2 regions of the Vibrio sp. THAF64 genome follow, and region 1 is predicted to be linked to the other one. Evidence: predicted binding sites of a transcription regulator. Region 1 holds the regulator's gene; the other holds the start of a gene.
The links. Region 1 encodes CRP, which controls carbon source genes, mostly activating them, when cyclic AMP is high. Its sites were predicted from a motif close to TGTGANNNNNNTCACA; they were not measured.
Positions count from the first base shown of each region.

Region 2: the regulator CRP is predicted to act here: its motif matches at 3,870-3,885, upstream of recB (exodeoxyribonuclease V subunit beta).

Region 1 covers NZ_CP045355.1:306,614-314,912, reverse strand. The annotation lists gene FIU99_RS01380 (ABC transporter ATP-binding protein) at 1-540, shown strand, start outside; gene FIU99_RS01375 (TIGR02444 family protein) at 537-1,013, shown strand; gene FIU99_RS01370 (hydrolase) at 1,025-2,002, shown strand; gene FIU99_RS01365 (YheU family protein) at 2,042-2,254, shown strand; gene FIU99_RS01360 (phosphoribulokinase) at 2,343-3,212, shown strand; gene crp (cAMP-activated global transcriptional regulator CRP) at 3,455-4,087, shown strand; gene FIU99_RS01350 (DUF1338 domain-containing protein) at 4,216-5,007, opposite strand; gene astD (succinylglutamate-semialdehyde dehydrogenase) at 5,186-6,643, opposite strand; gene astA (arginine N-succinyltransferase) at 6,661-7,680, opposite strand; gene FIU99_RS01335 (aspartate aminotransferase family protein) at 7,909-8,299, opposite strand, start outside.
Region 2 covers NZ_CP045355.1:756,821-765,119, forward strand. The annotation lists gene FIU99_RS03495 (TDT family transporter) at 1-172, shown strand, start outside; gene recC (exodeoxyribonuclease V subunit gamma) at 267-3,728, shown strand; gene recB (exodeoxyribonuclease V subunit beta) at 3,984-7,604, shown strand; gene recD (exodeoxyribonuclease V subunit alpha) at 7,607-8,299, shown strand, end outside.

The DNA of each region.
Region 1 (8,299 bases):
GACTTGGACATGCGTCAGGCCCTGACTCTCGCACTGCAAACATTTGAAGGGGCGATGGTGATTGTCTCGCACGACCGTTATCTCCTGCGCGCCACAACCGATGATCTTTATTTGGTCCATGATCGTCAGGTAGCACCATTCGATGGCGACCTGAACGATTACTATAAATGGCTGACAGAGCAGCAAAAAGCAGAGCGCCGTGAAGCACAATCTGCCCAGCCAGAAAAGAGCAGCACCCATAGCGCGGCTGCCAAGAAAGAGCAAAAACGCCGCGAAGCAGAATTTCGTAAACAAACCGCTCCGATTCGCAAGACATTGACCAAATTGGAAGCTCAGATGGAAACTTTGGGCACTCAATTAGCGGAAGCAGAGACGCAATTATCTGATAACTCACTGTATGAAGCGGAAAATAAAGCTAAACTTAATCAGGTATTAACCGCCCAGAGCCAAGCCAAAACCGAACTGGAAGACATCGAAATGGAGTGGATGGCACTGCAAGAAGATCTGGAGCAGATGGAACAGGAGTTTACTAGCCAATGAGCTCAAAGCACGTATCAGTATCGCTAACCCTAGAACGCTTATGGCAGTTCAGTCTGCAATATTACAGTGTTCGAGAAGTGAAAGATGCGTGCCTCAATTTACAAAACCAGTTCAAAGGTAATGTTAACCTGCTGCTGCTACTCAAATGGCTTGATGAGCAGCAGGCTGCCTTTCTCGATGAAGACTGGCATAAAGTCGAAGAGTGTCTAGGTCGTTCAGAAACCCTGTTACACAGCTATCGAGACCTACGTCGTAAACTCAAATCCCATGTAACGGATACCCTCTACAGAGAATCCTTACAGTTCGAATTACAACTTGAAAAGCAACAGCAGTCTGATCTGGTCGACTGCATAAACAGTATAGAATTACAGACGAATCAAGCTGAACCGCTGACGTTGAGATATTGTCGTCAGCTTGGCGGAGAACATTTGCACGACGTTTTTGCCCATTCCATCGATGACCTCACCCACTGATAGGCGTTCTTATGACTCAATTTATTGCTGCCAAAGGATTAGCCAATCCTCATCTGCAAACTCTGGCGCCGCGTTTTATTCGTAAGAAAGCGCTGTTTGAACCGCTTTGGCAAACGCTCAGCACACCGGATGGTGATTTTCTCGATCTGGCTTGGAGTGAAGACTGGCAAACCGAGCAAGCTAAGAAAAAGCCTGTGTTTGTCTTGTTTCATGGACTAGAAGGCTGCTTTTACAGTCCTTACGCGAATGGTTTGATGCACGCCTTTTCTCAACATGGCTGGCTGTCCGTGATGATGCATTTTCGCGGCTGCAGCGGTAAGCCTAACCATCGTGCACGAGCGTATCATTCAGGTGAAGTAGAAGATGCACGTTTCTTCCTTGAGCAGCTAAATCAACAGCTACCGAATCAAACTAAAGTCGCGGTAGGAATTTCTCTTGGTGGCAACATGCTGGCTAACTATCTGGCGCAATATAATCAAGAGCCCCTACTTTCTGCAGCGACCATCGTCTCGGCGCCGCTCGATCTATCAGCCTGTTCAGAGCGTATCGAGAAAGGCTTTTCCAAGGTGTACAAAACATACCTGCTCTCATCTTTGAAGAAAAATGCTCTGCGTAAACATCACCTAATTAAAGGCGAGCTCGATGTCTCTTACCAGAGCATTAAGCGTGTCACTAAGCTGTTTGAATTTGACGACTTAATTACCGCTCCTTTACATGGCTTTAAAGACGCACAGGATTACTATCAAAGGTGCTCCGGTATTCATCGACTCAAAGACATTCGCATACCGACACAAATCATTCATGCCAAAGACGACCCTTTCATGACGGATGCCGTCATCCCTAAATACGTCTTGCCATATAACATAGACTACCGACTGTTCGAGCAAGGTGGTCATGTCGGATTTTTAACGGGCAGTGCTCTCAAACCAAGATTCTGGTTAGAAGAAGCGTTACCTGCCTACTATCAAAGTCTGGCGGTTTCTGGATAATAGCCCACCAACTTTCGACCATAAAAGACAGAGGTATTTATGATCGTCCCATGGCAACAAATTGATCCAGAGACACTGGAAAACCTGATTCGTGAATTCGTTCTGCGTGAAGGCACTGACTACGGTGAGATGGAAATTTCCCTGCAAGATAAAGTCGATCAGATTAAGGCTCAGCTTGAATCCGGTGAAGCCGTTGTGGTGTTCTCTGAGCTTCACGAAACTGTCGATATCCAGCTCAAACAAAAGTTCTAACTTTAAAACACAGCATACCGTGCCCTTGCATTAAAGCGTGTTATAGTGACATGCAACAAGGGACAGTTATTTACAGACAAGGTTTGTCATGTCAGCAAAACATCCGATCATTGCCGTCACTGGTTCATCTGGTGCAGGTACTACCACGACATCTGAAGCATTCCGCAAAATGTTCAACATGATGAGCGTTAAGCCCGCTTGGGTAGAAGGTGATAGTTTTCACCGTTTTACTCGCCCAGAGATGGACGTTGAAATTCGTAAGGCCCGTGAACAGGGTCGTCACATTAGTTACTTTGGCCCGCAGGCAAACGACTTCCCAGCGCTTGCTGAATTTTTCCGTAAATACGGTAACGAAGGAACCGGGCAAGTACGCCGTTATCTGCACACGTTTGATGAAGCCGTACCGTACAACCAGATGCCGGGAACCTTTACGCCTTGGCAAGAACTACCAGAGAACTCCGATGTACTGTTTTATGAAGGTCTGCACGGTGGCGTAGTTGATGGCGATGTTAACGTGGCTCAGCATGTCGACTTTCTGATTGGCATGGTACCCATTGTTAACTTGGAATGGATACAAAAGTTCGTTCGAGATACCCGAGATCGTGGTCACTCTCGTGAGGCCGTGATGGATTCTATTGTCCGTTCGATGGACGACTACCTTAACTATATCACTCCCCAGTTCTCGCGAACTCATATCAACTTCCAGCGCGTTCCAACAGTCGACACATCTAACCCACTCAACGCCAAAGGCATACCGAGCCTAGATGAAAGCTTTGTCGTGATTCGCCTGCGCGGAATTAAGAACGTCGATTTCCCTTACCTACTGGCAATGATTGATGGTTCGTTTATGTCTCGCCACAACACGCTCGTGGTACCGGGCGGCAAAATGAGTTTCGCGGTCGAGTTGATTGTTCGCCCGATCTTGCAACAGTTAATCGAAACCGGAAAAATTGGCTAAGACTCGCGTTATAAACACGATTACTTTTCATACCGTGATCATGTGCACATTTTTGCGTACAAAATCGTAAGGTGTACCCGATTAAAATCAAGAAATCGATTTCAAAAAAAGATACTATTTGAAACCGAAACAAAGATGGCTTGCAGCATTTGAAAAGTGCTCTTATCCTAGTAGGTCTTGATTCAAGGCTTAGCTAAAACATGGAAAGCAGCAAGCGTACCCTGCAGAGGAAGTGAGATATTATGGTTCTAGGTAAACCTCAAACCGATCCAACATTAGAGTGGTTCCTTTCACACTGTCATATTCATAAGTACCCGTCAAAAAGCACGCTGATCCACGCGGGCGAAAAAGCAGAGACTCTTTACTACATTGTTAAAGGTTCTGTTGCAGTACTTATCAAAGACGAAGAAGGTAAGGAAATGATCCTTTCTTACCTAAACCAAGGTGACTTTATCGGTGAACTTGGTTTATTCGAAGAAGACCAAGAGCGTACGGCATGGGTTCGTGCGAAATCTCCTTGTGAAGTAGCAGAAATTTCATTCAAGAAATTCCGTCAGCTAATCCAAGTTAACCCTGACATCCTAATGCGCCTGTCTGCACAAATGGCAAGCCGTCTACAGGTAACCAGTCAGAAAGTGGGTGACTTGGCATTCCTAGACGTAACAGGCCGCATCGCGCAAACACTGCTTAACCTGGCAAAACAGCCAGATGCAATGACACACCCAGACGGCATGCAGATCAAGATCACTCGTCAGGAAATCGGTCAGATTGTTGGCTGTTCTCGTGAAACAGTAGGTCGTATCTTGAAGATGCTAGAAGAGCAGAACCTAATTTCTGCCCATGGTAAGACAATCGTTGTTTACGGAACTCGTTAATTTCGATTAACCGCTAAAATTTTAAAAGCCACCAATGGAAACATTGGTGGCTTTTTTGTTTATATCGGATCCAGGAACCGGAAAGGACTTCTCGACTCCATCGGGAGAGAAGCCCGTTCTCGTCTATCTTATCCGTTAGTACTTTCGAAAATCTTGTCAGCAGAAGCAGCAACGAATCCTGGGTAAAGTTCACCGTTACTCATTGGGTAACGCTTAGCAAACTCATAGAAGCCACCAGGAACCATCTCAGTCCCTTCAGTGAAGGTCACTGGTACTTTATCCGCCATGGTAGAAGATTGCTCAAGCAGCACGTCCGGCGAGCCTTTCACTTCACCGCCTGATTCATTGATCGTAAAGCCAGCTTCACGTAGGTGGTCATTAACACCTTTCACTTCTTCAAAAGCGTCCAGCTGATTCACGCTAACCGTAAAGTGGTTAGCACCGTAGCCGTGTGCTGCTAGCCAAGAAGCGTATTCACTCTCTTTTGCCAGCAACTGGTAATCAGCAAAACTCAGATCCCATAAACGCCCACCAGACAAGAACTCATGACCTTTTAGCTTATCGGTGTCCAATTGCTCAACCAGCTTGGCAACGATGGCCTGAAGCTCTGGAGAACACTCGTTCACTTTTAGCTCACTGATAAAAACTTTTGGCTGTTTCGGGTCTGGATGCTCAAAGTGCTTCGCCACTAACTTCTTACTTTCGAACTCGTAATCACCGCACGGCTTATAGCCAGCGTCGATAAACGGTTTGGCCAGTGTCTCAATCCCCAAAGGTGCGACATTAAATGTACGCAGCGCAATGTGGTCATTGATCAATGGCTCATTTTCCTGAAGCAGATGGTGAACTTTATCAGCAGAGGGACATAAGCGTTGAATATAGTCATTCCATAACGACTGGAATAAAACTTGTGGCGTCATAACGCCTCCTTGTTTGGGTTTGTCTACGTTAACGGAGTTATATTTATTGTTTATTTGATTTTATAAATGAGGCTATCTGACCAAATTTGTCCAGAAATCTGATCAGATAGCCTTCAACCTGTGACGTTTAAAAACCTCCCCAAAAAGAGAGGTGGTAAGGGAAACCCTTAAAATATTTTTATAACTCAACACCCGGGCTCAATGTAGCAGGTAGTAGAGTTTCCCCACCTTCCATTGATGCCATTGGGTATGCGCAGTAATCTGCTGCGTAGTAAGCACTTGGGCGTAGGTTACCCGAAGCACCTGGGCCACCGAATGGTGCATCACCGCTTGCGCCAGTTAGCTGACGGTTGCGATTGACGATGCCAGCACGAATGTGGTCAACAAAGTAATCCCACTCGCTATCATCGGTTGAAACCAGACCTGCCGACAAGCCGAAGCGCGTATCGTTTGCCAGTTCAACTGCTTTCTCCAAGCCTTGGTAACGCACCACTTGTAGTAGTGGCCCAAAGTACTCTTCATCTGGCAGATCAGCGATTGGCGTCACATCAATGATGCCCGGAGAAACAAATGCCGCTTCACCCGCTTTCGCTTCTAGCAAGCTCACACCGCCAAGGCTTTGCAAGTTTGTTTGCGCATTAAGAATAAAGTCAGCCGCTGCTTTAGAAATCTGAGGCCCCATAAATGGCGCAGGTTCAGCAAATGGCTGATCAACACGAATCTTTTGAGTTGCTTGAACGAGTTTGCTGACCAGCTGGTCGCCTTTCTCACCAACAGGCACGTACAGGCGACGGGCACAAGTACAACGTTGACCTGCACTGATGAAAGCAGACTGAATAATGGTATACACAGTTGCATCCAGCTCGCCGTAGTTTTCAGAGATCACCATCGGGTTGTTGCCGCCCATTTCTAGCGCCAACATTTTACCCGGCTGCCCTGCAAACTGACGGTGCAGGATATGACCAGTGTTTGCACTACCCGTGAACAATACGCCATCAATGCCTTTCGAATCTGCCAGCGCAACACCGGTTTCCTTCGCGCCCTGAACAAGGTTGATTACGCCTGCTGGTAAGCCCGCTTGCTGCCATAGTTTCATCGCGAACTCGCCGGTGAGTGGCGTTTGCTCTGAAGGCTTAAACACGACCGTGTTACCAGCAAGCAGTGCCGGAACAATGTGGCCATTTGGCAAATGACCTGGGAAGTTATAAGGGCCGAATACCGCCATTACACCCAAAGGGCGGTGACGCAGAACAATCTGGTTGCCTGCCGCTTCTCGCGTCGCTTCACCGGTACGGTCATGGTAAGCACGGATAGAGATCGCAATCTTACCAGCCATAGCTGCTGCTTCAGTGCGCGTTTCCCAGATTGGTTTTCCGGTTTCTTTCGCGATAATTTCAGCGATTTGCTCGCTGTTCTCTTTTACTTTCTCAGCAAACGCCAGCACCACAGCTTCGCGCTCAGCGTAAGTCAGCTTTTTCCAGCTCAAGAAAGCGTTTCGAGCAGCGCTCACTGCCGATTCAACCTGCGCAGGTGACGCACTGTCACCCTGCCAGATCACTTCATTGTTGTATGGGCTGATCGAGTTCATCGATTCGCCCTGACCCGCAAGCCACTCGCCTGCAATCCAATGTGTCATGATTCTATTCCTTTCGATTACTGAGCCAGCATGCGAACGTATTCGCCTTCATTCACTTCCAGTGCTTTAGCAACATCAGGTGCCAGAATCACAGATTCAGAGGCCTGGTCATATGCGGCTTTAGCTGCCACGGCACGGAAGTTTTCAAACGACGTGTTTGAGATAAGGTAATCTTGCGAACTGGTGTGCTCAGCAATGGTGATTTTCGCGCGGAATGAGTGGCGGACCGACTCAATATTACGCACATCACACTCTACCGACGGGCCGCCATCAAAGATGTCGACGTAGTTACGGCAAGTGAAGCCTTCTTTCTCAAGCAAGCGCAATGCAGGCTTGGTATTTTCATGTACCTGACCAATCACCGCCTGAGCTTCTTTGCTCAGTAAGTTGATATAAATTGGTAGCTTAGGCATTAGGTCGGCGATAAAGCCTTTCTTACCGATACCCGTCAGGTAATCAGCCATAGTGAAATCAATCGAGAAGAAATGCTCTTGCAGCCATTGCCAGAATGGTGAGTTACCTTCTTCATCTGACACGCCACGCATTTCAGCAAATACCGTTTCTGAGAAACGATGCGGGTGTTCCGCCATCATCAAGAAACGACACTTCGACATTAGGCGACCATTCAGTCCGCCACGGAAATTCGGGCGCAAGAACAAGGTACAGATTTCACTACAACCCGTGTAGTTATTGCCAAATGTAAGCAGCTTAACCACATTATTCACCCCCAATTTTGGCGATGAATGTACAATAGTGCTGATGTGGTAAGAATAAAATGGCACATCCCAGCCAATCGAAGCTTCAATACCAGTACAACCAGCGACTTCGCCAGTCTCACTGTCGAAACCGACCATCAGATAACCTTCGTCACCAGGTTCAGTCACTTCGTTTTTGGCAAAGCTGTACTCAGAATGAGTAATACGATTGGTCAACAGTTCTTCGTTAACCGGAAGAGATGTGAATCCGTGACCCGATTCAACCGCACAGGTGTGCAGCGCATCGTAGTCCGACATTGCTATAGGGCGAACAACCAGCATCGATACTCCCTCCAGATGCAGGATACCAATGCTATCGGTCATCTATTCGTTGTTGCTGGCTAAAATCGCTAATCACTACGTTGTAGCTTTTGAAGTTAGGCCCGCTCGCTTGCTGTAAGCTACGCCTTGTTCTAAGCAATTTTTCCTGCGCAACTATCCAAACACATGACCGATAGCACTGGTATTGGGAGAACTGTTGCAATACAGCTCTCCCAGTTTGTTTATTTATTATTTAACTAGAGTGGCTAGTGCTTTATCTAGTTTTGCTAATCCTTCTGCGATTTCTTCTTTGGTGATAACCAGTGAAGGCGTAAAGCGAACTACATTCGCGCCTGCCACTAACACCATCAGACCTTCTTTACCTGCTGCAACCAGTACGTCACGCGCACGGCCTTGCCACTCATCGTTAAGCGCAGCGCCTAAAAGAAGGCCTTTGCCGCGAACTTCCGCGAACATGTTGTACTTATCATTAAGTTTAGCTAAACCGTCACGGAACAGAGCTTCGCGCTCTGCAACGCCAGCCAGAGTTTCTGGTGCGCTTACAATGTCGACGACCGCTTCTGCAACTGCACACGCAAGTGGGTTACCACCGTACGTTGAACCATGAGTGCCCACTTTC
Region 2 (8,299 bases), 450 kb from region 1:
ATTTAAGCTAGCAGGGTGGATGCAGCAGACAGGTATTGACGCTCGGTATGTTGAGCAGGTGCATACTCTAGCGAGTCTGGAGCTGTTAGTGGCGACTGGAGTTGTAGGGTATGTAGCATGGCGTTACTTCAGCTTCTATCAGCCTCATAAGGTCATAGTGCGTAATGCGTAACCTTTTGATGCACTGACAAGCGTATAATTATCAAGAAAGCTATGCACTTATGCTAATCTCAACCCAATTGCGGCAAGAATAGTGTGAGTGCATTTTGTTTACTGTCTACCATTCCAACCAAGTTGACGTTTTAAAATCCTTACTCGTCGAGTTGGTTCGGCTCAATCCATTAGAAAACCCATTCGAACAAGAGCAAATTCTGGTTCAGAGTCCGGGTATGTCGCAATGGCTGAAAATGGAGCTCGCTAAAGAGTTTGGTGTTGCCGCAAACATTGAATTCCCGCTGCCTGCCACCTTCATCTGGAATATGTTCACTCAGGTGTTGCCTGATGTGCCACAGCGAAGCGCCTTCAACAAAGAAGCCATGACCTGGAAGTTAATGTTTATTCTTCCCAGCCTTCTTGAACAGGTGGAGTTTGAGGCACTTAAGCGCTACCTAGTGGATGACGATGATCAGAGTAAGCTCTATCAACTTGCCGAAAAAATCGCTGATATTTTCGACGGCTATCTGGTTTATCGCCCTGAGTGGATTGCCAGTTGGGAAGCAGGCCAAGTTGTAGCTGAGTTGGAAGAAGAACATAGCTGGCAGCCTATTCTGTGGCAGGCACTGTACGATCACACTATTGAGCTAGGGCAGTCGCCCTATCATCGTGCCAACCTTTACGAACACTTCATCGATACGCTGGAAAACTACAGCGGTAAGTTTGATCATCTGCCGAAGCGATTGTTTGTGTTTGGCATCACTTCGCTACCTCCTCGCTACATGGATGCGCTGAAAGCCATCGGTGAGCATATTGATGTCCATCTGATGTTTACTAACCCCTGTCGTTACTACTGGGGCGAGGTACGCGATCGTAAATACCTCGCGCGCTTGGCTGCTCGGCATCGACAACATCTGGTATGGAAGCAAGACCATTCCGAGCTCGAAGGTGAAACACAGCAGCTGAAAGGCGATATTGAGCAAAACCTTGATGACGAACTGCACACCAATGTGGTGGGCAACAGCTTACTCGCGTCAATGGGCAAGTTGGGCAGGGACAACATGTATTTACTGTCTCAACTGGAGTCTCATGAAATTGAAGCTTTCGTTGATATTGAGCGTGACTCTCTGTTACACCATTTACAGGCCGATATCCTTAATCTTGAAGAGCATCAGGATGACAATACCCTCGATGACAGCCATCACAAGCAAGTGATTGATGAGTGGGATCGCTCGGTCTCATTGCATGCTTGCCACAGTCCAATGCGTGAAGTGGAAGTACTGCATGATCAGTTGCTGGCGATGTTTGATGCCGATCCAAGCCTAAAACCACGCGATATCATTGTTATGGTGGCGGATATTAATGCCTACAGTCCGGCCATTCAGGCGGTGTTTGGTAATGCGCCGGGTGAACGATTTATCCCTTATTCCATCTCCGACCGAACGGCTGATCAGGAAAGCCCGATCTTGCATGCGTTTATGCAGGTTGTGAACTTGCCAAATACTCGCTGCCTTGCTTCTGAGTTACTCGAATTGCTCGAAACGCCTGCTATTTTGGCGCGATTTGGTTTGAATGAAGATGAATTCATTCAAGCGAAACAATGGGTCGAAGAGTCGGGCATTCGCTGGGGGCTCAATCACCATACTGGAGAAGAATTTGATTTGCCCGAAACCTCGCAAAACACTTGGCAATTTGGCATTCAGCGCATGTTGCTCGGTTACGCTATGCCTGAATCTGCTGGGTTGCTGGAAACCGAAAGCGGGCTGTTGTCCCCCTATAATCAGGTCCAGGGGATGGGAGCAGAGTTAGCGGGGAAACTGGCTCATTTCATCGAAACCGTCAGCCATTACCGTAGCCAATTGGCTCAGACTCAGTCCATTGAACACTGGCGTGAAACCTTGACGGTTGCGCTGGATGACTTCTTTAGCGTCGATCTGGAAGGAGAAGCGGCGCTTAAGTCTATTCGGGATACGTTGACGTCATTGAAAGATCAACTTCAAGAAGCGGCGTATGAGCAGGATCTGACGCCAAATATTGTCTCTCAATACTTGCACAACAAACTCTCCGGAACCCGAGTCAGTCAGCGCTTCTTAGCAGGCCAAGTGAATTTCTGTACTCTGATGCCAATGCGCTCGATCCCATTCCGCACTGTCTGCCTGCTTGGAATGAACGATGGGATTTATCCGCGAACGGTTCCGCCTGAAGGGTTTGATTTGATGAATGGCCGGGCGAAGCCCGGCGACCGCTCTCGTCGGGATGATGACCGATATCTATTTTTGGAAGCCTTGTTGTCAGCGCAACACACGCTCTATATCAGCTATGTGGGTCGCTCGATTCAGGACAATACGGAGCGCGTACCGTCAGTATTGGTGTCTGAGTTGATGGAATATTGCCAACAAAACTACTGTCTGGCAGGAGATGAAGCGTTAGCAGTGGACGAATCGGGTCAACGCCTGTTGAACTGTATTAGTGCCAGTCACTCTATGGTGCCGTTTAGCCCGAGTGCTTTTGTTGAACATAATGCCAGTTACGCTAAAGAGTGGTTGCCTGCGGCGAATCGACAAGGACAGGTTGGTGGCCAGTTCAATCGCCAGTTAAGTGATTACCTATTGGATGCAGTCTATCCGCTTGAGCTGGATTTGGTTGAGTTACAACGCTTCTGGCGTTTACCTGTGCAGTATTTCTTCAATCGCCGTCTCAAGGTGGTGTTTGAGCCTCCGTTACCTGTAATGGAAGATGATGAGCCATTCGTTCTCAATGGCTTAGAAAGCTACCAAATGCGCGATAGCCTGTTGGAATTATTGCTTGAACATCAGCTCAGTGGTGCAGGAGATCAGCAAGCTATCATTAACGATTTCATCGCACATCAACGTGCTCAAGGTAAGCTACCAGTAGGCGCATTTGGTGATATCGAATTTGAAACCAATCGAGTACAGGCTGAAGAGCTGGTAGAAAAGCTCACTTGGTTATGTGGCTCACCGAGCGACGATCTTGAAGTGAAACTGACCTTTGATGTGCTGGGAGAAGGAAAGCCTGTTCAGCTGACAGGTTGGCTAACTCAAAGCTATCAATCGGGCTTAGTTCGTTTTCGCAGTGGGCGAATACGTGCTCAGGATTATCTTGCTGTCTGGATCGATCATTTGGCTATGAACGCGATGGGGCATCAGCAATGCTCGCATATGGTGGGTTATGACCGCAAAGAAGGAGCCGTGCACCTCACGTTTCCGCCTCTCGAGAGTGCGGCTGCTGCTCACTCGACGCTGGGAGAGTTGGTTCGCTTGTTCTATCAGGGAATGACAACGCCTTTAACGTACTTCCCGAATACCGCTTTAGCTTGTGTAGAAGCGGGCTTTAGCCGTGGTAATTGGGCTGATGATGAAGAAAAGTCACTCAAGAAAATGGCAGACACATTTAACGATGGTTACCTTAGTCATGGGGAAGGCGCGAACGCTTACATTGCTCGTATCTGGCCTGAATGGAGCGATGAGTTGGCGATGCAAGTCAGGACGTTGACGGCATTAGTGTTACAAGCGCCGAGACTGGCAGTGAAAGATAATCAAGAGATAGAGAAGTAGGTGGCCGCCAGGAAATCATTATTGGTGTAGGGCGTTTTCTGTACGGCCACAGGTCAGAGGGACCATGATTCGGTTGCTTAGCGTCAGGTATTGCCTGCGTAAGTCGTGCAGCGAATACTATCGGTAAGACTCGCCGCTTGCCGTGAGAGAGGTCTCATAAAATCCTATCTTGAATGGGATTTTTATTGATAAATATCATTTTAAAGTCTGGATCACATTTGGATCTGGAATAAATGCATCAAGGGCACGAATTTTATGACATCCACGTCAATGGTAACGTCACTGGATACCATGACTTTTCCGCTTCATGGCGCGCGTTTAATTGAGGCGTCAGCCGGAACCGGAAAAACCTTCACTATTGCTGGCCTGTACCTCAGGTTGTTGCTTGGTCATGGCTGTGCGGAAAGTAAACACCAGCAGCCGCTAACGGTGGACCAAATTCTGGTGGTGACCTTTACTGAGGCTGCGACCGCCGAACTGAGAGACCGGATTCGAGCCCGAATTCATGATGCGCGGCTGGCCTTTTCTCGTGGTCAAAGCGGTGATCCCGTGATTCAACCTTTGCTTGAAGCCATTGACGATCATTCTCAAGCGGCTGAAATTCTCCTTCAAGCGGAAAGGCAGATGGACGAAGCGGCGGTCTATACGATTCACGGTTTTTGTCAGCGCATGTTGACTCAAAATGCGTTTGAATCCGGTAGTCGCTTTAATAACGAATTCATTACTGATGAGAGTCACCTTAAAGCTCAGGTTGTGGCAGACTACTGGCGACGTAATTTCTACCCACTACCGCTTAATCTCGCCGGTGAAGTGCGCCGAATTTGGGGGGCGCCTGCCGAACTGTTGAAAAAGATCAGCCCTTATTTAACCGGGGCACCTTTGCAGCTCTCAGTGCCAGCAATGCAAGGCAGTATGGCTGACCTGTATAGCCAAAACCTCAAACAGATTGATGAACTCAAAACAATTTGGCGCGAAGGGCAACAAGACTACCTTGCTCTAATCAGCGACTCGGATGTCAACAAGCGTAGCTACACCAAGAAATCATTGCCTGCTTGGCTTGAAGCGGTGGACATGTGGGCAGCGAGTGAAACCACGGGCTATGAGTACCCGGATAAACTAGAAAAGTTTGCGCAGAATATCCTGCAAGAGAAGACCCCTAAAGGGCAAGCGCCAAGCCATCCCGCTTTTGTTGCTATCGAGCAGTTTCTCGCCAAACCTATTAGTCTTGAAGCACCACTGCTGGCACACGCCATAGAACAGTGCCGCGAGATGTTGGCGAAGGCCAAGCAGCAGAAACAGTGGCTGTCGTTTGATGATCTGCTGACTCAGTTGTCCGCAGCGATTGATGAAGATGATAGTGAGCTGCTTACGCAGCGAATCCGCTCTCTCTATCCGGTCGCCATGATCGATGAATTTCAGGATACCGACCCGCTTCAATACAGCATATTCAGCCGTATCTATCTTGAGCACCCTCAGTGCGGTTTGTTCATGATTGGTGATCCCAAACAGGCGATTTACGGTTTTCGTGGTGCGGATATATTTACCTACATCAAGGCACGTAATCAGGTCTCCTCTCACTTCACTCTTGGCACCAACTGGCGGTCGAGCTCAGACATGGTCGCGGCGGTGAACCAGGTGTTCGAAACGCCGAGCAGCCCGTTTGTTTATGACGATGACATTCCGTTTATTCCGGTTAAATCGAGCCCGAATGCAGACAAACGCCAGTGGATGATAGATGGACAGCGCCAACCGGCAATGACTTACTGGTTACAAGAAGCTGAAGAGAAGCCATTGGCGAAAGGTGAATATCATCAAGCCATGGCGCAGGCCTGTGCCGATGAAATCCATCGTATTTTGTCGGCGGCTCAGAGCGAGCGTGCGTTTTTTGATGATGGAAAGTCTCAACACGCAATTCAGGCCGGAGACATTGCTGTGTTGGTTCGAACCGGCAGTGAAGGTCGAATGATCAAACAGGCCTTGGCAGAGCAGGGGATTGCCAGCGTGTATCTGTCTAACCGAGATAGTGTATTTGTCTCACAGGTGGCAGAAGACTTACAACGATTACTCCAAGCGGTGCTCACTCCGGAAAATGATCGTGCTTTAAGAGCCAGCCTTGCTTCTGAGCTGTTTGCTCTTGATGCCGGAACCCTCGACAAACTCAATAATGATGAAAATGAATGGGAAAATGCCATCAATGAGTTTAAGGAGTATCGCCGCTTATGGAGTCAACGTGGCGTATTGCCGATGCTGCGTAGCGTGATGAGTAAAAGACACATCGCAGAACGATTGCTTGAAGAAGATAATGGCGAGCGATCTCTGACGGACTTTATGCACATAGGAGAGCTGCTTCAGCAAGCCAGCCAAGAGCTCGACAGTGACCACGGTTTGCTGCGCTGGTTAGCTCAGGCCATTAGTGATGCCCGCAATGGTCTCGGGGGAAGTGAGGAGCAGATCCAGCGTTTGGAATCGGAGCGCAATTTGGTGCAGATCGTCACCATCCACAAATCAAAAGGGTTGGAATACGATCTGGTGTTTTTGCCGTTTGTGTTCAGCTATCGAGAGGCGAGTGAAGCCAAGTATTACGATAGTGCTTCAGACAAAACCATTCTGGATATCACCAAACAGGACGCCTCATTACAGCAAGCTGACAAGGAGAGGCTGGCGGAAGATCTGCGCTTGATCTACGTGGCGCTCACTCGCGCGGTTTATGGCTGCTTTGTCGGTGCGGCGCCGCTACGTAATGGTCGCTCGACGAAAGAGCCTACTGGCGTGCACCACAGTGCGATGGGGTACTTATTACAAAATGGTGAGCCAGGTGGCATCGCCGATTTAACCGCTGCGTTGCAACAGCACGCTCAGGAGCTGAGTTGTGTCCAGTTGGCGGATTTACCAGAGAGTGTGAATGAAAAGCTCGTTACTCGCGAAGCAGAGAAGCAAGCGCTGCATGCCAATGAATTGCAAAATGAAATCGATCGTAACTGGCGCATCACCAGTTATTCCGGTCTGGTTAAGCAGGGAGCCAGCCACCATTTTGACGATGCTGTGACGGACATATTGTTATTGGATGTCGACTCTTCTGATGAACAGCAGGAGGAAGAGCAGCTTGAGCCTGAGAAAAATATTTTTACTTTCCCGAAAGGCGCCAGACCAGGAACCTTCCTTCACACCTTATTTGAAGAGGTTGAGTTTACCGAATCTGCAACCTCAGACAGCAATAGCGAAATCATTGTTAATTTGATGGAAAGTGAGCAGCTTGACCCTGCTTGGTTGCCGATACTTCAACAACTCGTCGATACTGTATTGGCAACGCCGTTAGATGGTAAGCAACTGAAACTCAATCAAAAACAGCCTGCCCAACGTTTAGTTGAAATGGAGTTCTTGTTGCCGATTGAAATACTGACTGCACCCGCATTGAATCGCGTCATTCAGCGTCACGACCCTCTGTCTGCCAAAGCAGGCGATCTGGGCTTTCATTCCACACAGGGTATGCTGAAAGGTTTTATTGACTTGGTGTTTGAACATCAGGGCAAGTATTACGTACTTGACTGGAAATCCAATTACCTTGGAGATAATGTCGCTGACTATCATGGCGAGGCCCTGAAAACGGCCATGGTGGATCACCGCTATGATCTCCAATATCAAATCTATGCGCTGGCTTTACACCGATTCCTGCGAACTCGCGTACCAAATTACGATTACCAGACTCACTTCGGCGGAGTCTATTACCTGTTTTTGCGCGGTATGGACGGAGCAAGTGAACACGGCATTTTCTCTGCACGGCCGACACTTGAGTTTCTCGAAGACATGGACAGTCTGATTGATGGCCGTCCTATCGAACCGAAACAGTCCAGCTCTGGTCAGATGGAGTTACTCTAATCATGCAAGATCTCTTTTCGCGTCTTCAGCCTCTGGCGAGCAAAGGTTCAATCCGACAGATTGATTATCAGTTTGCTCGATTTATTCTTGCTCAAAGTAAAGATGAATACGTTGCTTTTGTTGCGGCAATCCTCAGCTGCGAGCTAGGTAAGGGGCATATTTGCTTGCCACTGTTTGACTGTTACGGACAGCCTGTGGATTTGGCAGCCAAATTGGGGCTGTTTGGTGATGCGGCTGTTGAGCTTAATCAAATGCTACAAAAGGTAGATTGGCCATCACTACTTCAAGCTTCATCTTTGGTCGGAGATCAAGGGCAGACATCGCCAATGATTTTTGACGGTGAACGACTTTACCTGCATCGTTATTGGCATTACGAAGTTGTACTGGCAAATCGCTTGAACAGCTTTGGGTCACCTATGATCCTAAAGCCTACTGATGCTCAAAAACTGGCAGAGTTGTTGAATCACCTGTTTGCCAGAAACTATCGTTACCTCTTTACTGATCTGGCCTCCGCGCAATCTGATGGGAGTTCTACACAGGTACTGAGACAGCAGTTAGTCTGCGATCATCTTGATGTAGTGAGCAGCGAACAGCTCGATTGGCCTACCATAGACCAAAAGCTCCTTAGTGCGACCAAAATAGAGCATTTGAACGTGCTGGATCAGTTGGTACCCGTGTCGGTCTGTGTTAACTGG